Regions from separate parts of the Serratia liquefaciens ATCC 27592 genome, predicted to be linked through region 1. Evidence: predicted binding sites of a transcription regulator. Region 1 holds the regulator's gene; each other region holds the start of a gene.
What was found. The regulator LexA, encoded in region 1, represses DNA repair genes until DNA is damaged. The targets are predictions, from matches to a motif close to TNCTGTATGTACATACAGNA.
Positions count from the first base shown of each region.

Region 1 (7,410 bases):
ACTGGCTGCGTGAAATCGTGCTGTTGGGCGACAACCAGCCCTGGCTGCTGGGGCGTACGGTGATCCCGCAGGAAACCCTGACCGGCCCGGATTTGGCGCTGGTGGATTTGGGCACATTGCCGTTGGGGCGCTATCTTTTTAGCAGCGACGAGTTAACTCGCGATTACATCCATATCGGTCGGCAAGATGCGCTGTGGGCACGCCGTTCCCGCCTGCGACTGGCGGGTAAACCGCTGTTGCTGACCGAACTGTTTCTACCGGCTTCGCCGCTGTACGCCGCGGGCAGTACTGACCCCGAATGATGAGGAGAGGAAATACCTTGGAGGGAAGCGTGATTCAAAGTAAATGGCAGGCTTATAGCCATCTGATGCGCATCGATAAACCTATTGGCACCTTGCTGTTGCTGTGGCCGACGCTGTGGGCGCTGTGGCTGGCGGGGAAGGGCGTGCCGTCGCTGTCTATCCTGCTGGTGTTCGTGGTCGGGGTTTTCCTGATGCGTGCCGCCGGTTGTGTGGTGAATGATTATGCCGATCGCGCCGTCGATGGCCATGTGAAGCGTACCGCCGGACGCCCAATGCCCAGCGGCCGGGTGAGCGAAAAAGAGGCCAAGATCCTGTTTGTGGTGCTGGTGCTGATTTCGTTCGCGCTGGTGCTGACGCTGAATGCGATGACCATCTGGCTGTCTCTGGCGGCGTTGGCGCTGGCATGGGCCTATCCGTTTATGAAGCGGGTCACTCATTTGCCGCAGTTCGTGTTGGGTGCCGCGTTTGGTTGGGGCATTCCAATGGCCTACGCCGCCGTCAGCGAATCGCTGCCGCTGAGCTGCTGGCTGCTGCTGCTGGCCAACATCTGCTGGACGGTAGCTTACGATACGCTGTATGCCATGGTCGATCGCGACGATGATCTGAAGATTGGCGTGAAATCCACCGCCATTTTGTTCGGTCGCTATGACAAACTGATCGTCGGCCTGCTGCAGTTCGCCACCTTGCTGCTGATGCTGTGGGTGGGCTATCTGGCGCAGTTGAGCGGCGCGTTTTATTGGTCACTGTTGCTGGCGGGAGCCCTGTTTATCCATCAGCAAAAACAAATTGCCGGTCGTGAACGGGATGCCTGTTTCAAAGCGTTCCTGGATAACAACTACGTCGGGCTGGTACTGTTTATCGGTATTGCGCTGAGTTACTGGCAAAGTTGACCGCGTTCGGACAGTAAAAAAGGCACCCTGGGGTGCCTTTTGTTTTCTTTATCAACGTATTACTGGTCTTTCTCTTCCAGTTCAACCGCTTCTGGCAGAGCGTTGGTTTCCGCCGGCATGCTGACGCTTTCAATGGTCAGTTTGATTTCCGGGGTAATCAGGTCGCTCAGCATGTTGTACACCTCAAGGGTGTGCTCACGCACCGCATCGCCAATATCATTGATGTAGCCTTCTTCACGCAACGTAGCCACCAGGGTGGAGAATACCGCTTTGTCGAAGAACTCCGGCGCGTTGATGCCGTGCAGCACGGATAAACGCTGCGCCATGATACGGCTCTCTTTCTCAAGCGCACCGCGGTTAATGCTCGGGTTGGCGCTGAGGATAGACATGGTGATGGCGTAGCGCTGCAAGGTTTCACGGACACCGGCGGCCAGCAGTTGCAACGGACGGATGCGCGCTGGATTCAGTACCAGATCGTCGCCTTTATCGCAGATCAATTGCTGACGGATCATTTCCTCGATCAGCGGTTGCAGCACCTCCGGCAGTTGTTCCTTGTCGTTGTGCAGGAACAGCTCGGCTTTCAGCATCGGGTAAATCAAACCAATCTGGCGCAGCAGTTCAGCGCGAGATACCCGGCGATGGTGCATCACGATGGTGGCAATCAGTGACGGCAGAACCAGCAGGTGATGGATATTGTTGCGGTAATAGGTCATCAGCACCGCCTGCTCGCGCGGCAGAATGATGATATCGCCGATGTTATCCTTCTCCACCTCGAACTTGTTCATGTTCAGCGCGTGATCCAGCAACTCATCCGGCGTTTGAGTCGGCACGGTAACGTCATCGGCATAAGGCACGTTGCGCATCAGTTGCAGATAGCATTCCAACTGTTCAAGCAACTGCTCGCGGGTCAACGAGCGCTGGCGAGAAGCCAGTAACGCCGTGGAACACAGGTTCATGGCGTTGGCCGCTGCGGCATTGTTGATGCGCACCATAATCTTGGCCGCCAGATCGTTGACCGTCGGCGTCAGCCAGCTTGGGCGCTGGGATTCGATCGGGTCAATCGATTCGCGCCACTGCGGCACATTCTGGTTCAGGTAGGTGGTCAACGGCAGGGGATCGCCGAAGTTCACGTAGCCCTGGCCGAGATTACGCAGTTTGCGCAGGCCGCGCAGCATCTGCAGCAGGCTCTCTTTTTCCTTGGTGGCGCCACGCAGCTCTTTGGCGTAGGTTCCCACTTCCATCACGTGCTCGTAACCGATGTAGATCGGCACTAGCGTGATAGGGCGGGCCCCGCCGCGCAGCATCGCCTGAATGGTCATCGACAGGGTGCCGGTCTTCGGCTCCAGCAAACGCCCGGTACGGGAACGCCCACCTTCGACAAAGTACTCGACCGAGTAACCGCGGGTAAACAGCTCGCCGAGGTATTCACGGAACACCGTCGAGTACAGCTTGTTGCCTTTGAAGGTCCGGCGGATAAAGAACGCGCCCAGGCGGCGGAAGATCGGCCCGGCCGGCCAGAAGTTGAGGTTAATACCGGCAGCAATGTGCGGCGGCACCAGGCCCTGGTGGTACAACACATAGGACAACAGCAGATAGTCCATGTGGCTGCGGTGACAGGGTACATACACGATCTCGTGGCCGTCCTGCGCCAGCTGACGTACGCGTTCGGCGTTGGTGACGTTGATGCCCTGATACAAGCGGTTCCAGGTCCAGCTCAGCACACGGTCGGAAAGGCGCACCGTCTCGTAAGAGAAGTCGGCGGCAATCTCTTCCATCAATGCAATGGCATTTTGCTGGGCTTTTTCGTGGGAGATCTTTTTACTGCGCGCTTCGTCTTCGACCGCTTTTTCGATCGCTTTGGACGCCAACAGCTTGTTGAACAGGTCCTGACGGGCCGGCAGGCTTGGGCCTACGGCAGCCAGACGCTGACGCGAGAAGTGCATCCGGGCTACGCGAGCCAGCTTTTGCGCGATGATCTTGTCCGTACCGTGCTCGGTCGCCATGCGGCGCAGCGAAACGGTATTGGAGAAGCGCACAAAGCTATCGCGGCCGAGCCACAGCACGGCAAAGAATTTCTGCACGCCATTTAGCAAGCGCAGATGCGGTGTGCCGTGGCCTTCGCGCCCCGGAGAGCGGCCAAACATCACCGAAACCGGCAGCATCTGAATATCGAGATCCGGGTTACTGCGGTGCAGATCCAGATAGTCGTGGAACAGTTTTACCGACTCTTCTTTCGGCGTGTAGTAGCGGAATACGCGCGGGCCGTCGTGAATAAACACGTGGCTGGGCAGCACGGTGCCGTCTATTTCCAGCGGTTCGAGAGGATCGGGCAAATCCTGCGCCAGGCACTGGGTGCGCAGCGTCAGTAAATCCGCCTTGGAATTATAAGGTAAAACATACAAAATCGGCCGTGAGGGATCCAACCCTAACTCCGTGACCGGATCTGAAGGGATAACCTTACTTCTTACCAACAATTTGAGTGGTAAATTCAATAGTTTATAATAAATTTTACGCCAACCTGACATAACAACGTGAAGCCTCTTGTTAGCAATGCGCCGCAAGCATACCAGAAACCGGGTAGCAGATCTGTGGTGTTGGAAAACCGGGAGCCGTGAGCGCTTCCTGGCCTAGACTGTTTAATTATGACTTACCTCTGCGAAAGGCACTAAAAACATGACGAACCAAGCAACCGGCTTGACCCGTATTATTAAAGCCGCCGGCTACTCTTATAAAGGTTTTTCCGCTGCCTGGCAGCACGAAGCGGCGTTCCGCCAGGAGTTGGTGGTGACCGTGCTGGCTATCATACTGGCGATTTGGCTGGACGTGGGTGCGATAGCGCGCATTTTACTGATTGGGTCGGTGGTGCTGGTGATGATTGTCGAGATGCTCAACAGCGCGATTGAGGCGATTGTTGACCGGGTGGGGACCGAGTATCACGAGCTGTCCGGCCGGGCCAAGGATATGGGGTCGGCGGCAGTTTTGCTGGCGGTTATTTTGGCGCTGTTTGTTTGGGGCACGGTGCTGTGGCAGCACTTTGTCTGAGCAGAGCAAGCTCGTTGCGATCCGGGTCGCTAATCCCTGATTTTTATTCATTCTTCGGTTCCCAAGCCGCACTTACCTGTATATACTCACAGCAAGACTGTATAAACAAACAGGGGGCGGAATGAAAGCACTAACTACCAGACAGCAAGAGGTCTATGATCTGATTCGCGATCATATTTCGTCCACTGGCATGCCGCCGACGCGTGCCGAGATCGCCATGCGTCTGGGGTTCCGTTCGCCAAATGCCGCAGAAGAACATCTGAAAGCGCTGGCGCGTAAAGGCGTCATCGAAATCGTCTCCGGCGCTTCGCGCGGCATTCGGTTGCTGATGGAAGATGAAGAGGGTTTACCGCTGATTGGCCGCGTGGCTGCCGGTGAGCCGCTGCTGGCGCAGCAGCATATCGAAGGTCACTACAAGGTGGATCCTTCCCTGTTCAAACCGAGCGCGGATTTCCTGCTGCGGGTTAACGGCATGTCGATGCGTGATATCGGTATTCTGGACGGTGACCTGCTGGCGGTGCATAAAACTCAGGACGTGCGTAATGGCCAGGTGGTTGTGGCGCGCATCGAAGATGAAGTTACGGTCAAGCGGCTGAAAAAGCACGGTAACGTGGTTGAGCTGCTACCGGAAAACAGTGAATTCCAGCCGATTGTGGTTGATCTGCGTCAGCAGAACTTCACCATTGAAGGCTTGGCGGTCGGCGTGATCCGCAACGGCGACTGGGTTTAACCCATAAGCCTGCACGCTGCCCTTTGATTTAAATCGCCCCAGCTCTGGGGCGATGTCATTTCTGATCGATTAAAACCGCATTGCCACGGGAACATTTCACTATGCGCCTGCTCTCCGCCTTCACCAGCGATACCGATAAAGCCTTGTGGCGCCTGGCGCTGCCCATGATCTTCTCCAATATCACCGTGCCGTTGCTTGGGCTGGTGGATACCGCAGTGATCGGTCACCTCGACAGCCCTGTTTATCTGGGCGGTGTGGCGGTGGGAGCGATGGCGACCAGCTTCCTGTTCATGCTGTTGTTGTTCCTGCGTATGAGCACCACCGGTCTGACTGCGCAGGCTCTGGGCGCACAAAACCCACAGGGATTGGCGCGCGCCTTTATGCAACCGCTGCTGCTGGCGGCGTTGGCCGGTGTGGCCATTGTCTTGCTGCGCCATCCGCTGATCGAACTGGCGCTGAAAATCGTCGGTGGCGACGAGGCGGTGCTGGAGCAGGCCCGATTATTCCTCGAGATCCGCTGGCTGAGCGCGCCGGCGGCATTGGCGAACATGGTTATCCTGGGCTGGCTGCTTGGCGTGCAATACGTACGTGCGCCGGTGATCCTGCTGATTGTCGGCAACTTATTGAATATTGTACTGGATATCTGGCTGGTGATGGGGCTGGGCTGGAACGTGCAAGGTGCGGCGACGGCGACCGCTATTTCTGAGTATGCCACGCTGCTGCTGGGCTTATGGCTGTCCTGGCGGGTCATGCGCCTACGTGGCATTTCCATGCCGATGCTGCGCACTGCTTGGCGCGGTAACCTGCGGCGTTTGCTGGCGCTGAACCGCGACATTATGCTGCGTTCCCTGCTGCTGCAGCTGTGTTTCGCTTCTTTGACCATCTTCGGTGCCCGGCTTGGCGGCGAAGTAGTGGCGGTGAATGCGGTGCTGATGAACTTACTGACCTTTACCGCCTATGCGCTCGACGGTTTTGCCTACGCGGTTGAAGCGCATTCTGGCCATGCCTATGGCGCGCGCGACGATAGCCAACTGCGCAAGGTGTGGCGTGCGGCTTGCCGACAAGCCTGTCTGGTCGCGTTGGCCTTTGGCCTGGTTTATGCCGTTGCCGGTCAGCATATTATCGCCGCCTTGACCTCGTTACCGGAACTGCGTGCGCTGGCCGGCCACTATCTGCCGTGGCAGGTGGTGCTGCCATTGGTGGGCGTATGGTGCTATTTGCTGGACGGCATGTTTATTGGCGCCACCCGAGGAGCAGAAATGCGCAACAGCATGGCAGTGGCAGCGGCCGGCTATGGTTTAACGCTGCTGACCGTACCCGTCTTGGGCAATCATGGTTTATGGCTGGCGCTGGCGGTCTTTCTTTCTCTGCGCGGCATCGCGCTCGGCTGGATTTGGCACCGCCACAGGCTGCGCGGTACCTGGTTTGCCGCGGATCCAACGGCTCACAATGAGACGTTATCATAAAATTAACTAATGTTTTTTATTCATATTGAGTTACATATTATCGCGTCGATTTAGTCCCGCTTACTGACTGTTATTTCGGGTGTTTTACTGCATTTTGTTAGTTTGTTGAATTTTTATTCTGGTTTTTTGTTTTTTATCGATATCTGTTGCTATAGTTAATCATGTGGCTGGCGGAATGAATTGGAATGACATTCCCTTCATTTTAGGTCAATTGACCATGATTATTACTCAGTTAAGCCCAGCGACAAGTTTTTAAAACTGACTAATCACAGGTAACGGAGAGGTTATGAACAAAGATCAAGCCGACGGTAACTGGAAGCAGTTTAAAGGGAAAGTAAAGGAAAAATGGGGCAAGCTGACCGATGATGATTTGACGGTCATTGAAGGGAAACGCGAACAGCTTGTCGGTAAAATTCAGGAACGCTACGGCTACCAGAAAGAGGCGGCCGAGAAAGAAGTGAAATCCTGGGAAGACCACAACAAGTATCGCTGGTAGTGCGATAGGCCGCAGCGGATTGCGGCCGTAAACTATGCTGATGGCCAGGCGTTTCAATCCCCTTGACGCTATGGCCGAAGGTACAGGGAGGTACCTGATACCCTCTTATTTCTTCTTGATAGCGATGCTGTGATCGTGTTCGCCGCAATCATGTTTGCTATCGCAGGCTTCTACCTCAACGCAACCCTCACACAGGCCATGGGCTTCTACCACGCTGTGACGCAGGGCAAATCCTGACTCTTTAGCCAGCTTTTGCAGCGTCTCTTCGATCCCTTCGGTTGTGCGCTCAGTCACCTGGCCGCAGCGATCGCAAATGAACAGTGCGGAAGTATGCATCGGCTGTTCGAAATGATGGCACAACACATAGCTGTTCGCCGATTCCACGCGATGAATAAAGCCTTGTTCCAACAGGAAATCCAATGCACGGTAAACCGTGGGGGGTTTGGCCTGGGGTTCGGCTACGCGCAGCAAATCCAGCAGGTCG
Region 1 covers NC_021741.1:4,725,615-4,733,024, reverse strand. The annotation lists gene ubiC (chorismate lyase) at 1-302, shown strand, start outside; gene ubiA (4-hydroxybenzoate octaprenyltransferase) at 299-1,192, shown strand; gene plsB (glycerol-3-phosphate 1-O-acyltransferase PlsB) at 1,252-3,717, opposite strand; gene M495_RS22030 (diacylglycerol kinase) at 3,866-4,234, shown strand; gene lexA (transcriptional repressor LexA) at 4,356-4,964, shown strand; gene dinF (MATE family efflux transporter DinF) at 5,066-6,430, shown strand; gene M495_RS22015 (CsbD family protein) at 6,717-6,926, shown strand; gene zur (zinc uptake transcriptional repressor Zur) at 7,032-7,410, opposite strand, start outside.

Region 2 (7,410 bases), 2.2 Mb from region 1:
CCTGCCTGCTGCGCCAGCAACTGAGCATTGAGCTGGCAACCTCCGGTAGCCAAGACAAACGGCTGTTTGACCAGTTCATTGAAATCTATCGGCTGGCGGTTTCTGGCAAGCTTATGATCAGTGGCCGTCACGGTAAGCCATAGGTCTTTTCCCAGCGGGTGGCTTTGCCGTTCCGGTTTCGGATTCAACACTATGCCCACGTCGGCAGCTTCCAATGCCAGCCAGTTTTCGACCTCCAGATCGGTACCTTCCAACTGCACCAGTTCAATGGCGGGAAAGCGGCGGTGAAATTTGCGTAGCAACGGGGGTAACAACAGCGCAAATGCTGAAGGGAAACTGGCAAGGCGTATTTTGCCGGCGTGCGAGCTTTGCGCCTGCTGCGCGCAGTGTTGGATTGCATTGAGTTCGGCCAGCATGGTGCGGGCATGGCTGACAATCTGTTCACCACTTTGCGTTAGCGCAACGCTGTGCGGCAGCCGAACCAACAACGGAGTGTTCAACGCCTCTTCCAACTGAGCGATAGCCTGACTGGCGCCAGACTGTGTCATGCCGCATTGACTTGCCGCCAGGGTGATCTTGCCGCTGTCGGCTACGGCAACCAACAGACGCCAGTGGAGAAGATTCTGCATCGAAGACCCGCCTGATGGTGTTTGAGATACAAAAAAAAGCGGCTAATAAATAGCCGCTTTTCAGGATGACAGTCTGTGCCGTTACAGAACTTCTGCGTCGGCAATACCGTCCAGATAACGCTCTGCGTCCAGCGCAGCCATACAACCGGTTCCGGCGGAAGTGATCGCCTGGCGGTAGATGTGGTCCATCACGTCGCCAGCGGCGAATACGCCCGGAATGGTGGTTTGGGTGGCATTGCCGTGAATGCCGGACTGCACCTTGATATAGCCGTTTTCCAGCTCCAACTGGCCACCGAAAATGCTGGTGTTCGGGCTGTGGCCGATGGCGATAAACACGCCGGCCAGCGCCAGTTCACGCGTTTCATTTTCCGCTTTAGTGCTGCGAATGCGTACGCCGGTAACGCCCATTTCGTCACCCAGCACTTCGTCCAGAGTGTGGTCGGTGTGCAGCACGATATTGCCGTTTTTCACTTTCTCCATCAGCCGGTTGATCAGGATCTTCTCTGAACGGAAGCTGTCGCGACGGTGGATCAGGTGAACTTCGGCCGCGATATTGGACAGATACAGCGCTTCTTCTACCGCCGTATTGCCACCGCCTACAACGGCGACTTTCTGATTACGGTAGAAGAAACCGTCGCAGGTAGCGCAGGCGGAAACGCCTTTGCCTTTGAAGGCTTCTTCTGTCGGCAGGCCAAGATAGCGGGCTGATGCGCCGGTGGCGATAATCAGCGCGTCACAGGTGTATTCGCCACTGTCGCCAAACAGGCGGAATGGACGGTTCTGCAGATCAACGCTGGTGATATGGTCAAACACGATCTCGGTCTGGAATTTTTCTGCATGCTCACGCATACGCTCCATCAGCGCCGGACCGGTCAGGTCTTCGGCATCACCCGGCCAGTTTTCCACTTCGGTGGTGGTGGTCAGCTGACCCCCTTGTTCCATACCGGTAATCAGCACCGGGCTCAGGTTGGCGCGCGCTGCGTAAACCGCGGCGGTGTAGCCAGCCGGGCCGGAGCCCAGAATCAATAATTTGCTGTGTTTAGCCGTGCCCATGAATAACCTCTTTTCCCACAATGGCGGACAATGGATTCGATTGTAGGGAAAATGCGGCATTAAAAAAAGCGTCAGGGGATGTTGTTAACGATTTGTTTGATAGTCATTGCCTATTAATTATTGTTTTGCTGCTTAAGCGAGCGCAAAACGCAGCAATTTAACTTATGGAAGCCGCTTGCGGGCGTTTGGCACTCAAACGGCCGGAAACAGCACATTAAGCGGGTTTAAGTGCCTTGCCCACGGCGTTTTTAAGCCAGCGATTCATAACTAAAAACGGGGTGCTAACTTTTCATGACGGTACGTTCTTCTGATTTTGCTTCTTTTACTTTGACAATCCGCTGCGCATTTGCGAAAACATCATAGGAAGAAGAAATTATCCTCCCACCTGCAGTAAATCGTACGTATTTGCGGCGTTGGCGCAGGATTTTGCGCCGTTGCCGGATCTGCGTGCGGCAGGGGAGGAACATCGCGCAAGCGGATGGCACCTTTCTTCTTGCTTAAAACACCTTGTGCAGAGTTTGACAGACAGGCTGCACAGCGGTGAATGATGGTAGTGAAGCATATGACAGGCATCGGGTCTTCGCTTGGAACGAGCCCTTACACATTGACGTTGGCTAGGGTGTGGCAAGTGCAGGGAAGAAAATAAGAGAGACAATAATAATGGCAGACAATAAGAAACGCCCGGGTAAAGATCTCGATCGTATCGACCGCAACATCCTCAACGAACTGCAAAAGGATGGGCGTATTTCGAACGTTGAACTTTCGAAGCGCGTGGGGTTATCCCCAACCCCATGTTTAGAACGCGTGCGCCGCCTCGAGCGCCAGGGTTTTATTCATGGTTATACCGCGTTGCTCAACCCGCATTATCTGGATGCGTCCCTGTTGGTCTTCGTGGAAATCACGCTGAACCGCGGTGCGCCGGATGTGTTTGAGCAATTCAACTCAGCAGTTCAGAAGCTTGAAGAAATTCAGGAGTGTCATCTGGTGTCCGGTGATTTCGACTATCTGTTGAAAACCCGCGTGCCGGATATGTCCGCTTACCGTAAGTTGCTTGGTGAAACCTTGCTGCGTCTGCCGGGGGTTAACGACACCCGTACGTACGTGGTAATGGAAGAAGTGAAACAGAGCAACCGTCTGGTTATCAAAACACGGTAGGGTGCAGGTGCAAAACCTGATTAAATTGGTTACACTCCTGTTTATCCATACAGTTTCAGCGCCGGGGAAGCTTCTCGGCGCTGTTGCTATGTCAGCTAACAGGAACCTGGAGAGCCTTTCTTGAGCCAGGAATATACAGAAGATAAAGAAGTTACCTTGAGAAAACTCAGCAGCGGTCGCCGTTTGCTCGAAGCTGTGTTGATTGTGGTAGCCATATTTGCCATTTACCTCATGGCTGCCTTGGTCAGTTTCAATCCCTCTGACCCAAGCTGGTCGCAGACCGCGTGGCATGAGCCTATTCATAATCTGGGCGGTGGCGTCGGGGCCTGGTTGGCCGACACGCTGTTCTTCACCTTCGGGGTACTCGCCTATGCGATACCGCCGATCATGCTGGTGTTGTGCTGGGCGGCTTATCGTCAGCGCGGCAGCGGCGAATACATCGATTATTTTGCGCTTTCACTGCGCCTGATCGGCACATTGGCGCTGGTGCTCACTTCGTGTGGCCTGGCGGCTCTGAACGTCGACGATCTCTATTACTTTGCCTCCGGCGGCGTTATCGGCAGTTTGCTGAGCAACGCCATGCTCCCCTGGTTCAACGGCATTGGCGCAACCTTGGCGCTGCTTTGCGTTTGGGCGGCGGGCCTTACGCTGTTTACCGGCTGGTCATGGCTGGTGATTGCCGAGAGGATCGGCGGCGTGGTGCTGGGGACGGCCACCTTTATGACCAACCGTTCGCGCCGTGACGATCGTTATCACGATGATGACGACCGTTACGTCGAAGATCAGCCAGAATCGGCAGAGAAAGGGGCAGCGCTTGCTGCGGCCTCGACGGCGGCTGCGGCCAACGCGGCGGAAGACGACGTCTTGTTCTCAGCGCCTTCGGTGACGGAAACCGCCAAAATTGCGGCGGAAGAGGCTGAGGATCCATTGCTCAGCGGCCTGCGGGCGAATGACGACGAAGATGCCGATGTCGCGCCTGTCGCGCCAGCGGTGGCTCGTGAACCTGTTACCGCAGCCCCGGTTGTGGCACAGGCGCCGTCGGTTACGGTAGCTCCAACGGCTCCGGCCTCGGTGAACCAGAGTCCGATGAGTACGCCAGCGGAAAACAGTGCTCCACCGCTGTATTCATTTGAAATTCCTGAAGAGACGCCGACGCCGAAGGTAACGCGTCCGGCCGATCCTTACCAGGATGATGACGAACCGCGTATGGGGAACTGGGACGCACCGGCAGCATCACCGTCGCACGATCGTTCTCCGTTTGATTTCTCCGCCGCTCAACGCGATAGCGCTGACGTCAGTGCTCCGGCCGGTTTCAGTGCCGGTGAGCCTGCAGTGCCCTCGTTCGGCAGCGTGAAACCTCAGGCGCAGGCTGCAGCAACGGCAGCTGCCGGCGCTGTTGCCGCCAATACCTTTATGCCGGCCTTTACGGCCACCAGCGACGCTAACTCGCAGGTCAAACAAGGCCTGGGGCCTGAGTTGCCGCGTCCGAATCCGGTGCGCATCCCAACCCGGCGTGAACTGGCTTCTTACGGCATCAAGCTGCCTTCGCAGCGAATGGCCGAACAGGAACAGCGTAACCGTGGGGACGACGAGCCATTGCCGAATGCCAATGCTCTTCCGTCAGATCAAGACGATGAAGCTTTGCAGGAAGCGGCGCTGCGTCAGGCGTTTGCCGAGCAGCAAAACCAACGTTATGGCGAGGAGTACGCGCAGGATAACCAGGATGATGAGGCTGCTCTGCAAGAGGCCGAACTGCGTCAGGCGTTTGCCGAACAGCAGAATCAGCGCTATGGGCAGCAAGAGGCTGCGCCTTCGGTACAGCCAACTACGCCAGTAGATACTCGTAATGCGTTCGGCTTCTCGCCGATGGATGATTTGGTTGACGATGGCCCGGTTGAGCCACTGTTCACCCTGTCGCCACAGCTTGAAGATCGCATTGAGCAACAAAGCGAACGCGAGGATGATGTGCCTTTCGGCCAGTTTGAGCCAGCCGCGCCGGCTTATGCGCCGCCAACGCAACCTCAGACTCCGCCGGCGCAAGCTTATCAGCCCGCTCAACCTGCTTATCAGCAACCGGCAGCGCAACAGCAACCACCGGCCTATCAGCAGCCTGTAGCGCAACCGGCGCCGACGGCCCCGCAGCAGCCGGCAATGGACAGCCTGATCCACCCGTTCCTGATGCGCAACGATATGCCGTTGCAAAAACCGACCACGCCTCTACCGACGCTTGATCTGCTGACCGAAGCGCCGAAAGAGGTTGAGCCGGTGGATTCCTTCGCGTTGGAACAGAAGGCGCGTTTGGTCGAAGCCAGCCTGGCCGATTATCGGGTAAAAGCCGACGTGGTAGACATTTTACCAGGCCCGGTCATTACCCGTTTTGAACTGGATCTGGCGCCGGGCGTTAAAGCAGCGCGTATTTCCAACCTGTCGCGTGACCTGGCGCGTTCACTGTCAACTTCCGCGGTGCGTGTGGTTGAAGTGATCCCCGGCAAGCCCTACGTCGGCCTGGAGTTGCCTAACGTTAAACGTCAGACGGTCTATCTGCGAGAAGTGCTGGATTGCCCGGCATTTCGCGATAATCCATCGCCGTTGGCGATCGTTCTGGGTAAAGACATCTCCGGCGAACCGGTGGTGGCCGACTTGGCTAAAATGCCGCACCTGCTGGTGGCGGGGACCACCGGCTCCGGTAAATCGGTTGGGGTCAATGCCATGATCCTGAGCATTCTGTATAAGGCCACGCCGAAAGAAGTGCGCTTTATCATGATTGACCCGAAAATGCTGGAGCTGTCGGTCTATGAAGGTATTCCGCACCTGCTGACGGACGTGGTTACCGACATGAAAGACGCCGCCAATGCCTTGCGTTGGTGCGTCGCCGAGATGGAGCGTCGCTACAAGCTGATGTCTGCGCTCGGCGTGCGTAACCTGGCAGGTTACAACGAACGTGTCGATCAGGCCGAGGCGATGGGACGTCCAATCCCGGATCCGTTCTGGAAACCGACCGACAGCATGGACATCACGCCGCCGGTTCTGGAGAAAGAGCCTTACATCGTAGTGATGGTCGACGAGTTCGCTGACCTGATCATGACGGTTGGTAAAAAGGTTGAGGAGCTGATTGCTCGTCTGGCGCAGAAAGCGCGTGCGGCGGGTATCCACCTGGTGCTGGCAACACAGCGTCCTTCGGTGGATGTGATCACCGGCCTGATCAAGGCCAACATCCCGACCCGTATCGCCTTTACCGTGTCGAGCAAGATTGACTCGCGCACTATCCTCGATCAGGGCGGTGCTGAATCGCTGCTGGGGATGGGCGACATGTTGTATCTGGCCCCTAACTCCTCCATTCCGGTCCGTGTACATGGTGCATTTGTGCGCGATCAGGAAGTGCATGCGGTAGTTAAGGATTGGAAAGCGCGTGAGCGACCTCAATATAAAGAGGGTATCCTCAACGGCGGTGACGACGGTGAGGGTGGTGCTGGCGGCGGTCTGGAAGGTGATGAAGAGCTGGATCCGCTGTTTGACCAGGCGGTGGAGTTTGTGGTGGATAAACGCCGCGCCTCCATTTCCGGCGTACAGCGTCAGTTCCGTATCGGCTATAACCGCGCCGCGCGCATCATCGAACAGATGGAAGCGCAGGGCATCGTCAGCGAGCAGGGGCACAACGGCAACCGCGAGGTGCTGGCACCGCCACGGCATGACTGACGAAGCTTTAGTCGTTGTTATTTAATAATAAAGGGCCGCTTAGCGGCCCTTGTGCAAAGAAGCGTAAACCCTCGGCTTCTCAGAACATTGACCTATCTGCCTGCGGATAGCTTCGGGTAGAGTAAGGGTGTTAAGGGTTAATTTGACCCGCACGGCACCGCCTTGCGGTAAACGCATTTCATAAGGTATCTGGAATAATGAAAAAACTGTTAGTTGCCTGTTGTCTGCTTTCGGGATTCGCTTCCACCTCTGTGCTGGCCGACGCTGCGCAGGATTTGCAAAGTCGCCTGGCGAAAGTGAACAGTTTCCACGCCAGCTTCGCCCAGACCGTGACCAGCAGCGATGGTGCTGCGGTACAGCAGGGGGAAGGTGAACTCTGGGTGAAACGTCCGAACCTGTTTAATTGGCATATGACCTCGCCGGACGAGAGCGTGCTGGTGTCGGATGGCCAAACCTTATGGTTCTACAATCCTTTTGTTGAGCAAGTCACCGCGACCTGGTTGAAAAATGCGACCGGCAATACGCCATTTATGCTGATTACCCGCAATAACGCCAACGACTGGAAACAGTACAACGTTAAACAGAAAGGTGATGATTTTGAGCTGACGCCAAAATCCAGCAGCGGCAACCTGAAGCAGTTCGCCATTACCGTGACCAACAGCGGCACCATCCGCAGTTTTGCTGCGGTTGAGCAGGATGGTCAGCGCAGTTCTTACGCGCTGAAAAGTCAGCAGAACGTTGCTGCTGATGCCAGCAAATTCAAATTTACCCCGCCGAAGGGGGTGACGCTGGACGACCAGCGCCAGTGAGGTCCGCGTGAGTAACATGTCGCTCGATTTTTCCCAGAATGAGTTCCAGCCATTGGCCGCGCGGATGC
Region 2 covers NC_021741.1:1,696,734-1,704,143, forward strand. The annotation lists gene M495_RS07885 (LysR family transcriptional regulator) at 1-629, opposite strand, end outside; gene trxB (thioredoxin-disulfide reductase) at 711-1,682, opposite strand; gene lrp (leucine-responsive transcriptional regulator Lrp) at 2,343-2,837, shown strand; gene M495_RS07900 (DNA translocase FtsK 4TM domain-containing protein) at 2,958-6,533, shown strand; gene lolA (outer membrane lipoprotein chaperone LolA) at 6,731-7,342, shown strand; gene M495_RS07910 (replication-associated recombination protein A) at 7,350-7,410, shown strand, end outside.
Region 2: a site for LexA is predicted at 2,873-2,892, ahead of M495_RS07900 (DNA translocase FtsK 4TM domain-containing protein). Genes of this name have one in related genera too.

Region 3 (7,410 bases), 550 kb from region 1:
CCACGCTGGCGCTGATCAAACAACAGCTTTATCCCGACTGGAGCCAGCCGATTCTGCAGATGGCGTTTGTCGCCACCTATATCATTCTCGCGCCTTTTGTCGGCCAGATTGCCGACAGCTTTGCGAAAGGGCGGGTGATGATGGTGGCTAACGGCCTGAAGCTGGCCGGCGCATTGGTGATCTGTTTCGGGTTGGATCCGTTCCTCGGTTATAGCCTGGTGGGCGTGGGTGCCGCAGCTTATTCACCGGCCAAATATGGGATTTTGGGTGAGATCACCAGCGGTGAGAAACTGGTCAAGGCCAACGGCCTGATGGAGGCCTCCACTATCGCGGCGATCCTGCTGGGCTCGGTGGCCGGCGGCATCCTGGCAGACTGGCACGTGGTCGCCGCACTGGCGGTATGTGCGCTGGTTTACGCAGCGGCGGTGATCGCCAACCTGTATATTCCGCGCCTGCCTGCGGCACATCCGGCGACGTCATGGACGCCACGTGCCATGACTCGCGCTTTCTTCAACGCCTGTGTGGTGCTGTGGCGCGATGGGCAAACCCGTTTCTCATTGATTGGTACCAGCCTGTTTTGGGGCGCAGGGGTCACGCTGCGCTTTCTGTTGGTGCTGTGGGTGCCGGTGGCGCTGGGTATCGCCGATAACGCCACGCCGACGTTGCTGAATGCTATGGTGGCGGTGGGGATTGTGGTTGGCGCCGGTGCCGCGGCTCGCTTCGTTACGCTCGAGACCGTGAAACGCTGTATGCCGGCCGGGATCTTGATTGGCGTAGCGGTGGCGATATTCGCGCTGCAAACTACCCTGCTTAGCGCCTATGCGGTACTGCTGATTATCGGCGTCTTGGGCGGCTTCTTTGTGGTGCCGTTGAATGCGTTGTTGCAAGAACGAGGCAAAAAATCGGTGGGGGCAGGCAACGCGATCGCGGTGCAAAACCTTGGCGAGAACACCGCCATGCTGTTGATGCTCGGGCTCTATTCGCTGGCGGTGAAAGTCAGCGTACCGGTGGTCGGCGTGGGGATCGGTTTCGGTGTGGTTTTCGCGCTGGCGATCGGCGCGCTGTGGTTGTCGCAACGACGGGCAAAATAATCAAAGGGGCGCGGTTTAGGCGCCCCTGATTATTTAGGGGGCAGGAATGGTAAAGCGGGTGTGGATCTCTTCCAGCCCCTGAAGCACGTCTTCATTCAACACCAGGTCGAAACTGTCGATGTTGGTTTTCAGCTGTTCCAACGTGGTGGCGCCCAGCAGGGTACTGGCAACGAAGGGTTGCTGGCGAACAAAGGCCAGGGCCATCTGCGAAGGATCCAGTCCGTGTTTTTTGGCTAATGCGACGTATTCGGCAATCGCCAACTGCGTTTGCGGGGCCGAATAACGATTAAAGCGGCTAAACAGCGTATTTCGCGCACCGGCCGGTTTGGCGCCGTTCAAATACTTGCCGCTCAGGGTGCCGAACGCCAGGCTGGAATAGGCTAACAGTTCGACGCCTTCGTGCTGGCTGATCTCCGCCAGAGCAATCTCAAAACTGCGGTTCAACAGGCTGTAGGGGTTCTGAATTGAGACGATGCGCGGCAGCTCATGCTTTTCAGCCAACTGCAGGTAACGCATCACGCCCCAAGGCGTTTCGTTAGACACCCCGATATAACGAATTTTACCGGCGCGCACCTGCTCGGTCAGCGCTTCCAGCGTTTCCAGCAGGGTGACGGTAGCCTTTTCGTCAGTGTACTGGTAGTTGAGCTTACCGAAGAAGTTGGTCGCGCGCTGCGGCCAATGCAACTGGTAGAGATCGAGATAATCGGTGTTGAGGCGTTTCAGGCTGGCGTCCAGCGCGGCACGGATGTTTTTGCGATCCAGCGCCTGCTGCGGACGGATACTGCTGTCAGTCCCGCGCACCGGCCCGGCGATTTTGCTGGCCAGCACCAGTTTCTCACGGTTGCCGCGAGCCTTGATCCAACTGCCGATGTACTGTTCGGTCAGCCCCTGGGTTTCAGGGCGGGGCGGTACCGGGTACATCTCTGCGGTATCGATCAGGTTGATGCCAGCGGCTAATGCATAGTCGAGTTGCGCGTGGGCATCGGCTTCACTGTTCTGTTCGCCAAAGGTCATGGTGCCCAGTCCCAGCACGCTCACTTCTAAAGAACTGTGGGGAATACGGTGGTATTGCATTAACGGCCTTCCTTTCGTGTTAGCGCTTACGGGCTATACACCCGATAAAACAGGAGCCAAACAATCTGCAAGGCGGTGATATCGCCTTTGCCGACTATAACCAAGCCGAGAAGATGGGGGAAGTGGATTCAGTGCGGGGAGGGCTATCGCGCAATGCGGGGGCGATAGCCGATCGGGAAACTAGCGTTCGATGACCTGTGAAACCTGATCGCCGTTGATCTGGCGATGGTTGCCTTTTTCGTCTTTATAGCTGATGAGGCCGGTATCTTGGTCAATCTCTGGCTTGCCCTGAGTCAGGATCATATTGCCGTCTTTGGTCGCCATCACGTAATCGCTGGAGCATCCCGCCAACCCGGCGGCCATCACCAACGCAGACACTGCCATTACCCACTTTTTCATCCTGCGGATCCTCAGTTATGTATGCAAAAAGAAGCTTCTTTCTAGATTAGCAAACTATAGATGCATCGTGTTTCGGATAAGTCCTTATCTCTGTAAGAGAAAGTGACATTGAAACTGTGCGGGGGATACAAAAATATTAACGGGAGCGGCTTACGCTCGCTCCCGTTGGGGGATTACTCAGAGGCGGGTTTTTTCTTGCTGCGCATCAGGTTGAGCGCTTCTACCGACATCGAGAAGAACATCGCAAAGTAGATGTAGCCTTTAGGTACATGCACCTGGAAGCTTTCCAGCATCAGGGTGAAGCCCACCAGGATCAAGAATGCCAGCGCCAGCATTTTCACCGAAGGGTGGCGGTTAACGAACTCGCCAATCGGCCGGGCGGCAAACATCATAACGCCCACGGCAATCACTACTGCTGCCATCATGATAAACAGATGATCGGACAGGCCTACCGCGGTGATCACTGAATCCAGGCTGAAAATGATATCCAGCAGCATGATCTGCACGATGGCACCGAAGAAGCCGTGCACTTTAGTGTGGTGCTCTTCGTCCGACCCTTCGATGGTTTCATGGATCTCTTTACTGGCTTTCCAAATCAGGAACAGCCCGCCCAGCAGCAGGATCAGATCGCGAGCCGAAACGCTGTGATCCATGATGGTAAACAGCGGATGGGTCAGACGGATCACCCAGGCGATAGAGGCCAACAGCCCCAGACGCATTAACATTGCGCCGGCCAGCCCGATGCGACGCGCCTTGTTCTGCTGGGCTTTCGGCAGTTTAGACACCACCAGGGAAAGGAAAATAATGTTATCAATACCCAGAATGATCTCAAGAATGGTCAGCGTACCTAACGCTAACCAGGCATTGGGATCCATAATCCATTCGAACATTGCCTAGCCACACCTTAATAAAAAGCAAAGGCTGAATTATACGCGTTTATTGATACGGCGACACTGTTAGCTAAACACAGCCTAAACAAAAGCGATCAGATTAAGAAATGTCTTGCCAGCAGCGCGGCGGTGAAACTTTTTTTCAAATAGAAACCGCGCGGTAATGTGAGGATCGGCTGACCTTGTTCGCCGATGGCTTCGGTCAGGGCTTTACCGTTGGCCGCCTTGGGGCGTAGTTGCAGCACTTCACCGTGTCGTGCGGTGATCCGTTCTACGTGACCAAGCACGATCAAATCCATCAGCTCTTCCCAGTCGCGGCGCAGCATCTCTTCTTCTTCTTCGTTCGGGCTCCACAACAGTGGTGAACCTATGCGCCGCTGTGCCAGCGGAATCTGCCGCTCGCCTTCCACCGGGATCCACAGCACCCGCGCCAGCTTATGGCGTACGTGGCTGCTGGCCCAGGTGACGCCGCTGTTGCCGGTCAAGGGCGCTACGCAGACGAAAGTGGTTTCCAGCGGCTTGCCGGCGGCGTCTATCGGGATGGTTTTCAGCTCGATGCCCAACTCGGGAAAATCCTGTTCCGGCTTGCTGCCGGCCATGGCGCCAAGATACTGCTCCAGCAGCATGCCAACCCATCCTTTATCCCGCTTCAGGTCTTTGGGAATAGGCAACTGCGCACGTGTCGCCAGTTCTCCCAACTGACAGCCGGCAAGCTGCTGCGCCCGTTCAAACAGTTGCTGTTCATTTTCTGGAGGAGGGGGCAGAGGAGATAAAAACGCCATAATGCGAACCTGCTAGATTTGGTTGAAAAACGTACTGTATTTGTACACAGCGAACCTTGGTGGGCAAGGTCTGGGGAAAAGAATAATAGTAGCATGATTTTCCATGACTTTTTTCCCGCTACATGACGGAGGAAAAATTCAGGGCGATGCTTGTGCACCTGAAGCCACCGACAATAAACAGGATCTTACACCTATTTATCCACAGATTTATGGGATAACCCAAATTTTTACCGATCACTGGTTCGATTTACAGCCTTGACTCAGGGTTTTTTTTGCGAAATTGTCCGTTTTGTGCGTAACTCATACGGATAATCTGTGGATAAAAACGACGTTGGTGGATCTTTCGCCAGGGTAAGATCCTAAACGGATATAGATCACATTTTTACTCTGTATAGGGTTGTTGATAAATAAATAACTTTATGTTTTTAATGATGTATTTTTGTTTTTGTTTTTATGGTGATTTTGAGTTCACCAGAGTTTTACCGGCTTATCCCTTGAGTTCTTCACACACCTATCCACAGAAAAAGTGAATAAAACCGCGTGTAAACGGCTTCACATGTTTATAACTTTGCCATTATCTGTGAGTTATCCCAATGTTATCCGGTCTGCACCGCCGCAAAGCAGTGGTTTACCGCCTGTAGCTTGTGTGAAACAATCAGGGTATCTATGCGAATTTAAGCTTATCGAGGTAGTCCGGTGATCGATGATGATGGCTACCGCCCGAATGTTGGTATCGTAATCTGTAATCGTCAGGGGCAAGTCCTGTGGGCTCGCCGTTACGGTCAACACTCCTGGCAGTTTCCCCAAGGGGGGATCAACCCCGGTGAAACCGCAGAACAGGCAATGTACCGTGAGCTGTTCGAAGAAGTGGGGCTGAGCAAAAAGGATGTGCGTATCCTGGCCTCAACCCGCAACTGGTTGCGCTATAAATTGCCAAAACGTTTGGTGCGTTGGGACACAAAGCCGGTTTGTATCGGCCAAAAGCAGAAATGGTTTCTTTTGCAGTTAATGTGCAATGACGCTGATATCAATATGCAACGCAGCAGCACGCCGGAGTTTGACGGCTGGCGCTGGGTGAGCTTTTGGTATCCGGTGCGCCAGGTGGTGTCGTTCAAACGCGACGTTTACCGCCGGGTGATGAAAGAATTCGCCGTCACCGTGATGCCGATGCAGGAGCAGGCAGCGCAGCGGCAGACCCCCGCTTATCGCCGGAAGAGAGGTTAAGTTAAGCCGACTATGCTCACGCGCTTGCGAGAAATTGTTGAGAAGGTGGCCGCGGCGGCCAGCCTGACAGATGCGCTGGATCTTTTGGTCAATGAAACCTGTCTGGCAATGGATACGGAAGTCTGTTCCATCTATCTGGCAGACAATGACCGCCGCTGTTATTACCTGATGGCGACACGCGGGTTAAAAAAACCGCGTGGGCGCACTATCGCACTGGCCTTTGATGAAGGCATCGTCGGCCTGGTTGGGCGCCGTGCGGAGCCGATTAACCTGGCGGACGCGCAGAGCCACCCCAGCTTCAAATATATTCCCCAGGTGAAGGAGGATCGGTTCCGATCGTTCCTCGGCGTGCCGATCATTCATCGCCGCCAACTGCTGGGCGTATTGGTGGTTCAGCAGCGTGAGCTGCGCCAGTTCGACGAAAGCGAAGAGTCTTTTATGGTGACGCTGGCCACGCAAATGGCCGGTATCCTATCCCAATCGCAGCTTAACGCTCTTTTTGGCCAGTATCGCCAGACGCGCATTCGTGCGCTGGCGGCATCGCCAGGCGTGGCGGTGGCTGAAGGTTGGCAGGACAGCAGCCAGCCGTCACTCGATCAGGTTTACAAGGCCTCAACGCTCGATACCGCCAGCGAACGTGAACGCCTGACCCAGGCGTTGGAAGAAGCCGGGGCGGAATTCCGCCGTTTCAGCAAGCGCTTTGCCGCCAGCTCGCAAAAAGAGAGCGCGGCGATTTTCGATCTTTACTCTCACCTGCTGAACGACGCCCGCCTCAAGCGTGAACTCTTCGCCGAGATCGATGCCGGCTCCGTAGCGGAATGGGCGGTGAAACAGGTGATCGAAGTCTTTGCCGCCCAGTTCGCCAGCCTGCAAGACACCTACATGCGCGAGCGCGCCAGCGATCTGCGCGCGCTCGGTCAGCGCCTTTTATTCCACCTCGACGATACCACTCAGGGCGCAACCCAGTGGCCGGCGCGTTTTGTGCTGGTGGCCGATGAACTGACCGCTACCCTGTTGGCAGAAATGCCACAGGACAGGCTGGTCGGCGTGGTGGTCCGCGACGGTGCCGCCAACTCACATGCGGCTATTTTGGTGCGGGCGATGGGGGTGCCGACGGTGATGGGGGCGGATATCCAGCCTGCATTGCTCAGCCAGCGCCTGCTGATTGTCGATGGCTATCGCGGCGAGCTGCTGGTTGATCCTGAGCCGGTGCTGGTGCAGGAATACCAGCGGCTGATCAGCGAAGAGCTGGAATTAAGCCGATTGGCGGAAGACGATGTCGAACAGCCGGCTCAGCTCAAAAGCGGCGAGCGAGTGCAGGTGATGCTCAACGCCGGTCTTAGCCCGGAACACGAGCAATTGCTGGGAGGGCGCGTCGATGGCGTCGGCCTCTACCGTACCGAAATTCCATTTATGCTGCAGAGTGGCTTCCCTTCCGAAGAGGAACAGGTCGCCCAATATCAGGGTATGTTGCAGCTCTATCCGAACAAGCCGGTGACGCTGCGCACGCTGGATATCGGCGCCGATAAGCAACTGCCTTATATGCCTATCAGCGAAGAAAACCCCTGTCTGGGTTGGCGCGGTATCCGCATCACCCTGGATCAGCCGGAAATCTTCCTGATCCAGGTGCGCGCCATGCTGCGTGCCAATGCCGGTACCGGCAATCTGGGCATTTTGCTGCCGATGATCACCAGTCTGGAAGAGATCGACGAGGCCCGACGCCTGATCGACCGCGCTGGGCGGGAAGTAGAAGAAGTGCTGGGGTATGAAATTCCCAAACCCAAACTTGGCGTAATGCTTGAAGTGCCGTCGATGATCTTCCTGATCCCGCATCTGGCCGGGCGGGTGGAGTTTATTTCGGTTGGTACCAACGACCTGACCCAGTACCTGTTGGCGGTGGATCGCAACAATACCCGAGTGGCTTCGCTGTACGACAGCCTGCATCCTTCC
Region 3 covers NC_021741.1:4,173,025-4,180,434, reverse strand. The annotation lists gene lplT (lysophospholipid transporter LplT) at 1-1,091, shown strand, start outside; gene M495_RS19575 (NADP(H)-dependent aldo-keto reductase) at 1,125-2,165, opposite strand; gene M495_RS19570 (YgdI/YgdR family lipoprotein) at 2,346-2,564, opposite strand; gene M495_RS19565 (TerC family protein) at 2,738-3,454, opposite strand; gene mutH (DNA mismatch repair endonuclease MutH) at 3,550-4,236, opposite strand; gene rppH (RNA pyrophosphohydrolase) at 4,933-5,460, shown strand; gene ptsP (phosphoenolpyruvate--protein phosphotransferase) at 5,473-7,410, shown strand, end outside.
Region 3: a site for LexA is predicted at 4,269-4,288, ahead of mutH (DNA mismatch repair endonuclease MutH). Genes of this name have one in related genera too.

Region 4 (7,410 bases), 2.6 Mb from region 1:
CCGTCGCAGCCGCTGCAACACCGGGTGCTCCAGCGTGCAGTCCATCAACCAACGCGCTAACCCTTGTCCCTGGTAGTCCGGGGAGACAAACACATCGCACAGATAGCCAAAAGTGACGTAATCCGTCACCAGACGCGCAAAACCAATCTGCTGGTGTTGATGGTACAGGCCAAAACACAGGCTATTGTCGATAGACAACTGCACCGTCGGCAACGAAATGCCGCTCGCCCAGCTTGAAGTGGTCAAAAATGCGTGAGTAAAGGAGAGGTTCAATTCACTTGTATCGCAGTTGATCCGGTATTCCCCTCGCTGCCACTGCCGGTTTTGCTCCATTGTTGTTCATCTCATTGATAATGATAGTTATCTGAATCCTGCCCTTGCCGTAATAGCTGACGACCTTATAAACATCGCTCTCACGCCGCCAAGTTGCAACAGACGTCGTACTTAAATTAATCAATAGCGTATATACTTTGAGCAAATGCGATGGCGATAAAATCGCCGGTTGTTGGTGCCAGCTGTGCGCCAGGTCGTGTTTTCACAGGGCTAAAGACGCTAACCTAATGAATTCGCAGGCAACACAGAGGGGGTGTACCATGTGGCAAGCCGTTAGCCGTCTGTTAAGTGAACATCTTGGCAGCGCAGAAATCCGCGAAAGGACCGAACTGCCCGGGGGAGAAATCCATCCGGCGTGGCGCGTGAGTTACGGTGACAATCAGGTGTTTGTCAAATGCGACGCTCGCGAACTGTTGCCCATCTTCACCGCCGAAGCCGACCAGCTGGCCTTGCTGGCGCGCAGTAAAACCGTGCGGGTTCCGCAGGTGTACGGCGTAGGCAGCGATCGCGATTACAGCTTCTTGCTGCTGGAATACCAAACCCTGAAACCTTTAGACGCCCATGGCGCTCACTGTCTCGGACAACAGCTGGCCCATTTACACAAGTGGAGCGAACAGCCGCAGTTTGGCCTCGACTTCGACAACGACCTGTCCACCACCCCGCAGCCTAACGCCTGGCAGCGCCGCTGGTCAGAGTTTTTTGCCGAACAGCGCATTGGCTGGCAACTGCAGATGGCGGCAGAGAAAGGCATGACCTTTGGGGATATCGATGAGATTGTCGACATCGTGTATCTGCGTTTGCAGCATCATCAGCCGCAACCTTCTCTTCTGCACGGGGATTTGTGGCCGGCCAACTGCGCAATGACCGCCGACGGCCCACTGCTGTTCGATCCGGCCTGCTATTGGGGCGACAGAGAGTGTGATTTGGCCATGCTGCCGCTGTATCCGGAACTGCCGCCGCAAATTTACGACGGCTACCAGAGCGTCTGGCCGTTAGAGAGCGGCTTTATCGAACGTCAGCCGCTTTATCAACTGTATTACCTGCTCAACCGCAGTAACCTGTTCGGCGGGCAGCATCTGGTTCGGGCCCAACGCGCGGTGGAAGCGTTGCTGCATCCCGAGTCCCGATAAAATAAAGGCGCTGAAATCAGCGCCTTTTTAATGAGCAGCCGTTATCAGGCCGCCCCGGCCAGTTGGCCGAGCAGCTTGATCACAAACCAGCCAATCACCGCAATCACCACCGGCAAAATGTACAGCGGGAAGTATTGCAGCAAGATGGTGTGGTGCGGCAGCGTAATGCGCTCTTCCAACTGCGCACGCGTATGCCCTTCGCTGCCTTTAGCCTGTTCGAGGATCATCTGGTCTTCCAGGCCTTCGCGGATAAACTTCACCTGACGTGACATACGTGCGCCAGAGGCCTGCAGCGCCAGCCCGACAAAAATCAGAATATAAATGATGATAAACATCAGGTTCGCGCCGCTGAACAGGCTTTTTTCTACGTCCGGTACCGGCGAGTTATACCAGAAGATATTCAGGAACGGGGTGTTAAAGCGCACCATATCTACCATTACGTGAACGAAATCCAGCATTACTGCGTTGATGCCTTTGGTCTTTTCGCTGTGTTGATACACAAACATCAGCAGCGAGATCAGCGTTGACAGTAACGCAGGGATGAAAACCACCCAGCCAAGAATACGTTTTAAAATGGCAATGCGCCCAGCCTGTTGATACGTCATGTGTTCCCCTTGTAAGCGACGTAACCGTAATGGGCTAAGTCTACCTGTAGTTATTGAAACTCGCCCACCGTTTTCTTCAGCACTGCTGTGCTACAAGCGTAGCCGGGATTATCCGAAATCAACAGCTTAACGGCGAGCGCGCGTTGCCGGTAAATAGTTATATAGTTAAATCAAACCGTTTAAACAGGGGCCTTCATGATTCGGCTGATTATCTTATTGCTGGGTGCGCAAGCGCTGCGGGGGCAACGCCGCCTGCTAATGCTGTTCGGCTGGGCGTGGATCGCCGTAGGCGCGCTGATGCTGTTCGATGTACTTCAGGACGGGCGTTCGGTGCTGGCGTTGGATGCGCTGGCGGTACTGCTGGCGCTGGAGGGATTAGTGGCGATTTCCGCCGCACTTGTGATCGGCTCATCCGCCAGTCGCCCAGTGATGCTGAAGGGATTGGGCTTTTTGTTTCTGGCCTTTTTAGTTTGGGACGTGCCCGCCGACGACAACATCGTCGCCACGCTGGTGTTTGGCAGTGCGCTACTGCTTGACGGTGCGGTTCGCATTGCTTCTTCTACGGTGATCCAGCACAGCCGCTGGAAACCGGTCGCGCTGGCGGGCAGCGGCGAAATCTTGCTTTCGCTGATGATTTTTATTGGCTGGCCGGTGCCGCATCGGATGACGGTTCCTTTTTGTATCGGCGTGATGATCCTGCTTTCCGGCTGGGCACTGCTACGCATTGCCCGCAGGCTGGAAAGCTTCTCGCTAAATCAGAACCCGCAGTTAGCCACTCAGCCGCAAACCAATGACGCTAATCCGCTCAGGGTGTATGTCTGGACACCGACAGGATCGGCAAAAGATGCCCGCAGGCGTTACATCGTCGATCGCTATATCGCGGCGGTGGACGGCAGCGGCAATATATCCACTGGCCATGCCGCCCTGGCGTTGGCACCGGACGTGTATATCAGCCACTATCCGCTTAACGAAATCAGCCAGTCTGCACAAGATTTCCGCCGGCTATTGCACTCCGGCGAACAAAACAACGTCGACGGACGCTTTCTGCCCGATTTGCAACAGGAAGTGGCAGCCTGGTGCCCCCCGGACAAAAGAATACAGTTTCGCCGTTACAACTCGACGGCATTACGCGCCTTCTGGCAGCGTTATCGTCAGGATGCCACTTACAATCTGACTCGTCGCAACTGCTCCACCACGGTTATTCAGGCGCTCGATAGCGCGCTGGAAGGTGTACTGGGCGATAAACATCTGTGGCGGCGTTTCCTGTTGCTGATACTCGATCCCAACCTGTGGATGTTGGCGGTGCTGCGCAGCCGTGGCGAAAGCATGACCTGGACACCGGGGTTGGTGCTGGATTATGCCCGCATGCTGCAACAGGTTACCGAACGCCAGCATCAGCGCTGGTGGCTAAAAGTGCAGGAGATGTGGCGCATCCTGCGTTTCGGCAAAGCTCAGCCACGCAGGCAAAAATTTTAGTCTCAACGCCGGCGATGATAAAGTGTCGGGCACATTCACCGGCAGGAGTTAACCGATAATGGCCTATTCGCAACGCATTGAAACCGCTATTTTTGATATGGACGGTTTATTGATCGATTCAGAACCGCTGTGGCTACAGGCAGAACTGGATATCTTTGGCGCACTGGGGCTGGATTTGTCAGACCGCCACAAACTGCCGGATACCCTGGGTCTGCGCATCGATCTGGTGGTGAAGATGTGGTACCAGGCCATGCCGTGGCAAGGGGTGTCGCAAGAAGAAGTCTCTGCGCGTATTATCGAGCGCGCCATCGAGCTGGTGCGTGAAAAACGCCCCCTGCTGCCTGGCGTACAACAGGCGCTGGAGCTGTGCCGCAGCCTGGATCTGAATATTGGCCTGGCCTCCGCCTCACCGCTGCACATGCAACAACAGGTGCTGCAGATGTTTGACCTCGAAGGCTACTTTGATCAACTTGTCTCCGCCGAATACTTGCCTTACAGCAAGCCGCACCCGGAAGTGTACCTGATCGCCGCCGAGCGCCTGGGCAGCGATCCCCTGCGCTGTATAACGCTGGAAGACTCGTTCAACGGCATGATTGCCACCAAGGCCGCGAGGATGCGTTCTATCGTGATCCCTGCGCACGAGTATCGCCATGATGGCCGTTGGGCGCTGGCCGACCACAAGCTCGATTCCCTTGAGCAACTGACCTCCGATCATCTGGCCTGATTTTCACGGCATCGGCTTACTGCCGGTGCCGCTAACCTGACTTCTCCCGCCTTTTCGTTGCTTAAGTTCAAAATCTGGCTGCACGTCATAAAATAAATAAAACATTATTTCATTTTTATTGAGTTACTGTAGCGGCCTCATTATGCTGCAGTTCAAGAAAGTCGCCGGACGTTAGGCACAGGCTGTCACTGCCACGCAGCCTTACGCTCTCGTCCGGCGCTTTCTCCTACGCCCATCCCCTTACCGCAGAAAAAGCGTACAGCACTTGGCCATTTAAGTAACAAGCCGTTGTAAAACCGGGAAAAATAAACAATTGGTTACAGGGTAACTGCTTCCACTACTGGGAATTTTCCCATATACTGGATAAATTAACAGTTTATCAGCCGGAACAGCAGTATGACCGCGGAAGGACATCTTATTTTTTCTGTCGCTTGCGCGATTTTCGCCAAGAAGGCCGAGGTGACCCCAGAGCTGGCAACGGGCGACTGGTGGCACATCATCCCTGCCGCGCTGTTGACCTCACTGCTGCCCGATATCGATCACCCCAAGTCGGTATTGGGCCAACGGTTGCGCTGGATTGCCATTCCGATATCGCGCGCCTTCGGCCACCGCGGTTTTACCCATAGCCTGCTGGCGATCGCCGGCGGCATGGCGTTGTTCCAGCTTGACGTGCCGCGCAGTTGGCCGATTCCGGCCGACGTCTTGCATGCCATGATCATCGGTTACTTCAGCCATCTGCTGGCGGATATGCTCACTCCCGCCGGCGTCCCCTTACTCTGGCCATGCCGCTGGCGTTTTCGTCTGCCGCTGCTAAATTCTCAGAAAGGCAATCAGCTTGAGCGCGCCCTGTGCCTGTGCCTGGTGGCTTTCGCTATCTATTGGCAGGGCGGATGCACCATCCCAGTGCAGTCTTATTTTGAACAAATAAAAAATATCAGACTGTGATCACATAAAAACGGACACTTAATAACCGCAGAGTGCATAAATTAAACAAATTTACGCAATGAGTTATATCAAATTCCATTTGGATATAAGTGAGCCGTTAAGCAAACTGTTACGATATTTAGTATCGCTACGCCATGGTGCATAGCCATTTTCATATAAGAAAAAATTTTGGAGACATTGGGGATGAATTTTCCGCTGGTTATTAACGTGGTGATTTTTGTCGCCCTCCTTTTGCTGTTGGCGCAAAGCCGCCATAAGCAATGGAGCCTGGCGAAAAAGGTACTGGTCGGCCTGGTCATGGGTGTGGTGTTCGGTTTGGCACTGCAGCTGGTGTACGGTTCGGACAATCCGGTACTGAAAGAATCCATCAGCTGGTTCAACATCGTCGGTAACGGCTATGTGCAACTGCTGCAAATGATTGTCATGCCGCTGGTCTTCGCCTCGATTCTGAGCGCGGTCGCCAAGCTGCATAACGCCTCTTCCCTGGGGAAAATCAGCTTCCTGACTATCGGCACCCTGTTGTTCACCACGCTGATTTCGGCGCTGGTGGGCGTGCTGGTAACTAACCTGTTCGGTCTGACCGCTGAAGGCTTGGTGCAAGGGGCGCAGGAAAGTGCGCGTCTGTCCGCAATCCAAAGCAACTATGTGGGCAAACTGGCCGACCTGACCGTACCGCAGATGGTGCTGTCCTTCATTCCTAAAAACCCGTTCGCCGATTTGACCGGTGCCAGCCCTACCTCAATCATCAGCGTGGTAATCTTCGCGACCTTCCTGGGTGTGGCGTCGCTGCAGCTGCTGAAAGACGACAAGCCAAAAGGTGAGCGCGTGCTGGTCGCTATCGACACCCTGCAGGCCTGGGTGATGAAGCTGGTGCGTCTGGTGATGAAACTGACTCCGTATGGCGTTCTGGCGCTGATGACCAAAGTGGTTGCAGGCTCTAACGTTCACGACATCATCAAACTGGGTAGCTTCGTCGTGGCTTCATATCTGGGTCTGGCGATCATGTTTGCGGTGCACGCTGCCCTGCTGGCCTTCACCGGCGTTAATCCGCTGAAGTTCTTCCGCAAGGTATGGCCGGTCATCACTTTCGCCTTTACCAGCCGCTCCAGCGCCGCCAGCATTCCGCTGAACGTGGAAGCGCAAACCCGTCGTCTGGGCGTACCGGAATCCATTGCCAGCTTCTCGGCCTCGTTCGGCGCCACCATTGGCCAGAACGGTTGTGCAGGCTTGTACCCAGCGATGCTGGCGGTGATGGTGGCCCCAACTGTCGGGATTAACCCGCTGGACCCGGTGTGGATCGCGACCCTGGTCGGTATCGTCACCATCAGCTCCGCCGGTGTAGCCGGCGTGGGTGGCGGCGCGACTTTCGCTGCGCTGATCGTACTGCCGGCAATGGGTCTGCCAGTGACGCTGGTTGCCCTGCTGATCTCCGTTGAACCGCTGATCGACATGGGCCGTACCGCACTGAACGTCAACGGCTCTATGGCGGCAGGTACCATCACCAGCCAACTGATGAAGCAAACAGACAAGTCCATTATGGACAGTGAAGACGAAGTGGAACTGGCTCACCAGTAAATCTCGTCGGCAATAAAAAACCGGGGCTTGTTCGCAGCCCCGGTTTTTTTATATCTGCAATCCACTCAGGGCCGTTCGCCCGCCGCCAGTCGCTGATTGATTTCAGCAATCACATCCGGCAGTTGTGCCAATGTATCAATCACGTAGTGCGCACCGGCGGAATACAGTTTATCGGTTGCCAAAGCGCGCCGCTTGTTAACTTCCGACTCACTCATTTGTTGGTATTCCTGCCAGGTAGCACCAAACTCGTTACCCGACAGCGCCAGCCCGATGCTCCACATGCCTGCATTCAATCCTTCGCTGATACCCGGCACTGCATCATCCACTTTCACACAGTGCGCCACCGAATCGATACCCAGCGTAATCACGTTTTGCAGCGCCATCCACGGGCCTGGACGCCCACCAGCGGCCAAATCGTCAGTCGCAACCCAGTGATCCGGCGCGTAACCTCGCAGCGCTGCTGCCGGCGCCAGCACTTCCATCACCGCCCGCGGATAACCCGAACAGGAACCTATCTTGATGCCCTGCTCACGCAATGCAGCAATCACCTGTGGCACACCCTCAATCGGATCGGCAAAGTCGACCACCTTGGCGATTTGCAACGGCATAAAAGCCTGATACA
Region 4 covers NC_021741.1:2,171,253-2,178,662, reverse strand. The annotation lists gene M495_RS10190 (GNAT family N-acetyltransferase) at 1-333, opposite strand, end outside; gene M495_RS10185 (fructosamine kinase family protein) at 594-1,463, shown strand; gene M495_RS10180 (YniB family protein) at 1,508-2,068, opposite strand; gene M495_RS10175 (HdeD family acid-resistance protein) at 2,264-3,544, shown strand; gene hxpB (hexitol phosphatase HxpB) at 3,603-4,268, shown strand; gene M495_RS10165 (metal-dependent hydrolase) at 4,665-5,213, shown strand; gene M495_RS10160 (L-cystine transporter) at 5,397-6,788, shown strand; gene phnX (phosphonoacetaldehyde hydrolase) at 6,854-7,410, opposite strand, start outside.
Region 4: a site for LexA is predicted at 4,626-4,645, ahead of M495_RS10165 (metal-dependent hydrolase). Genes of this name have one in related genera too.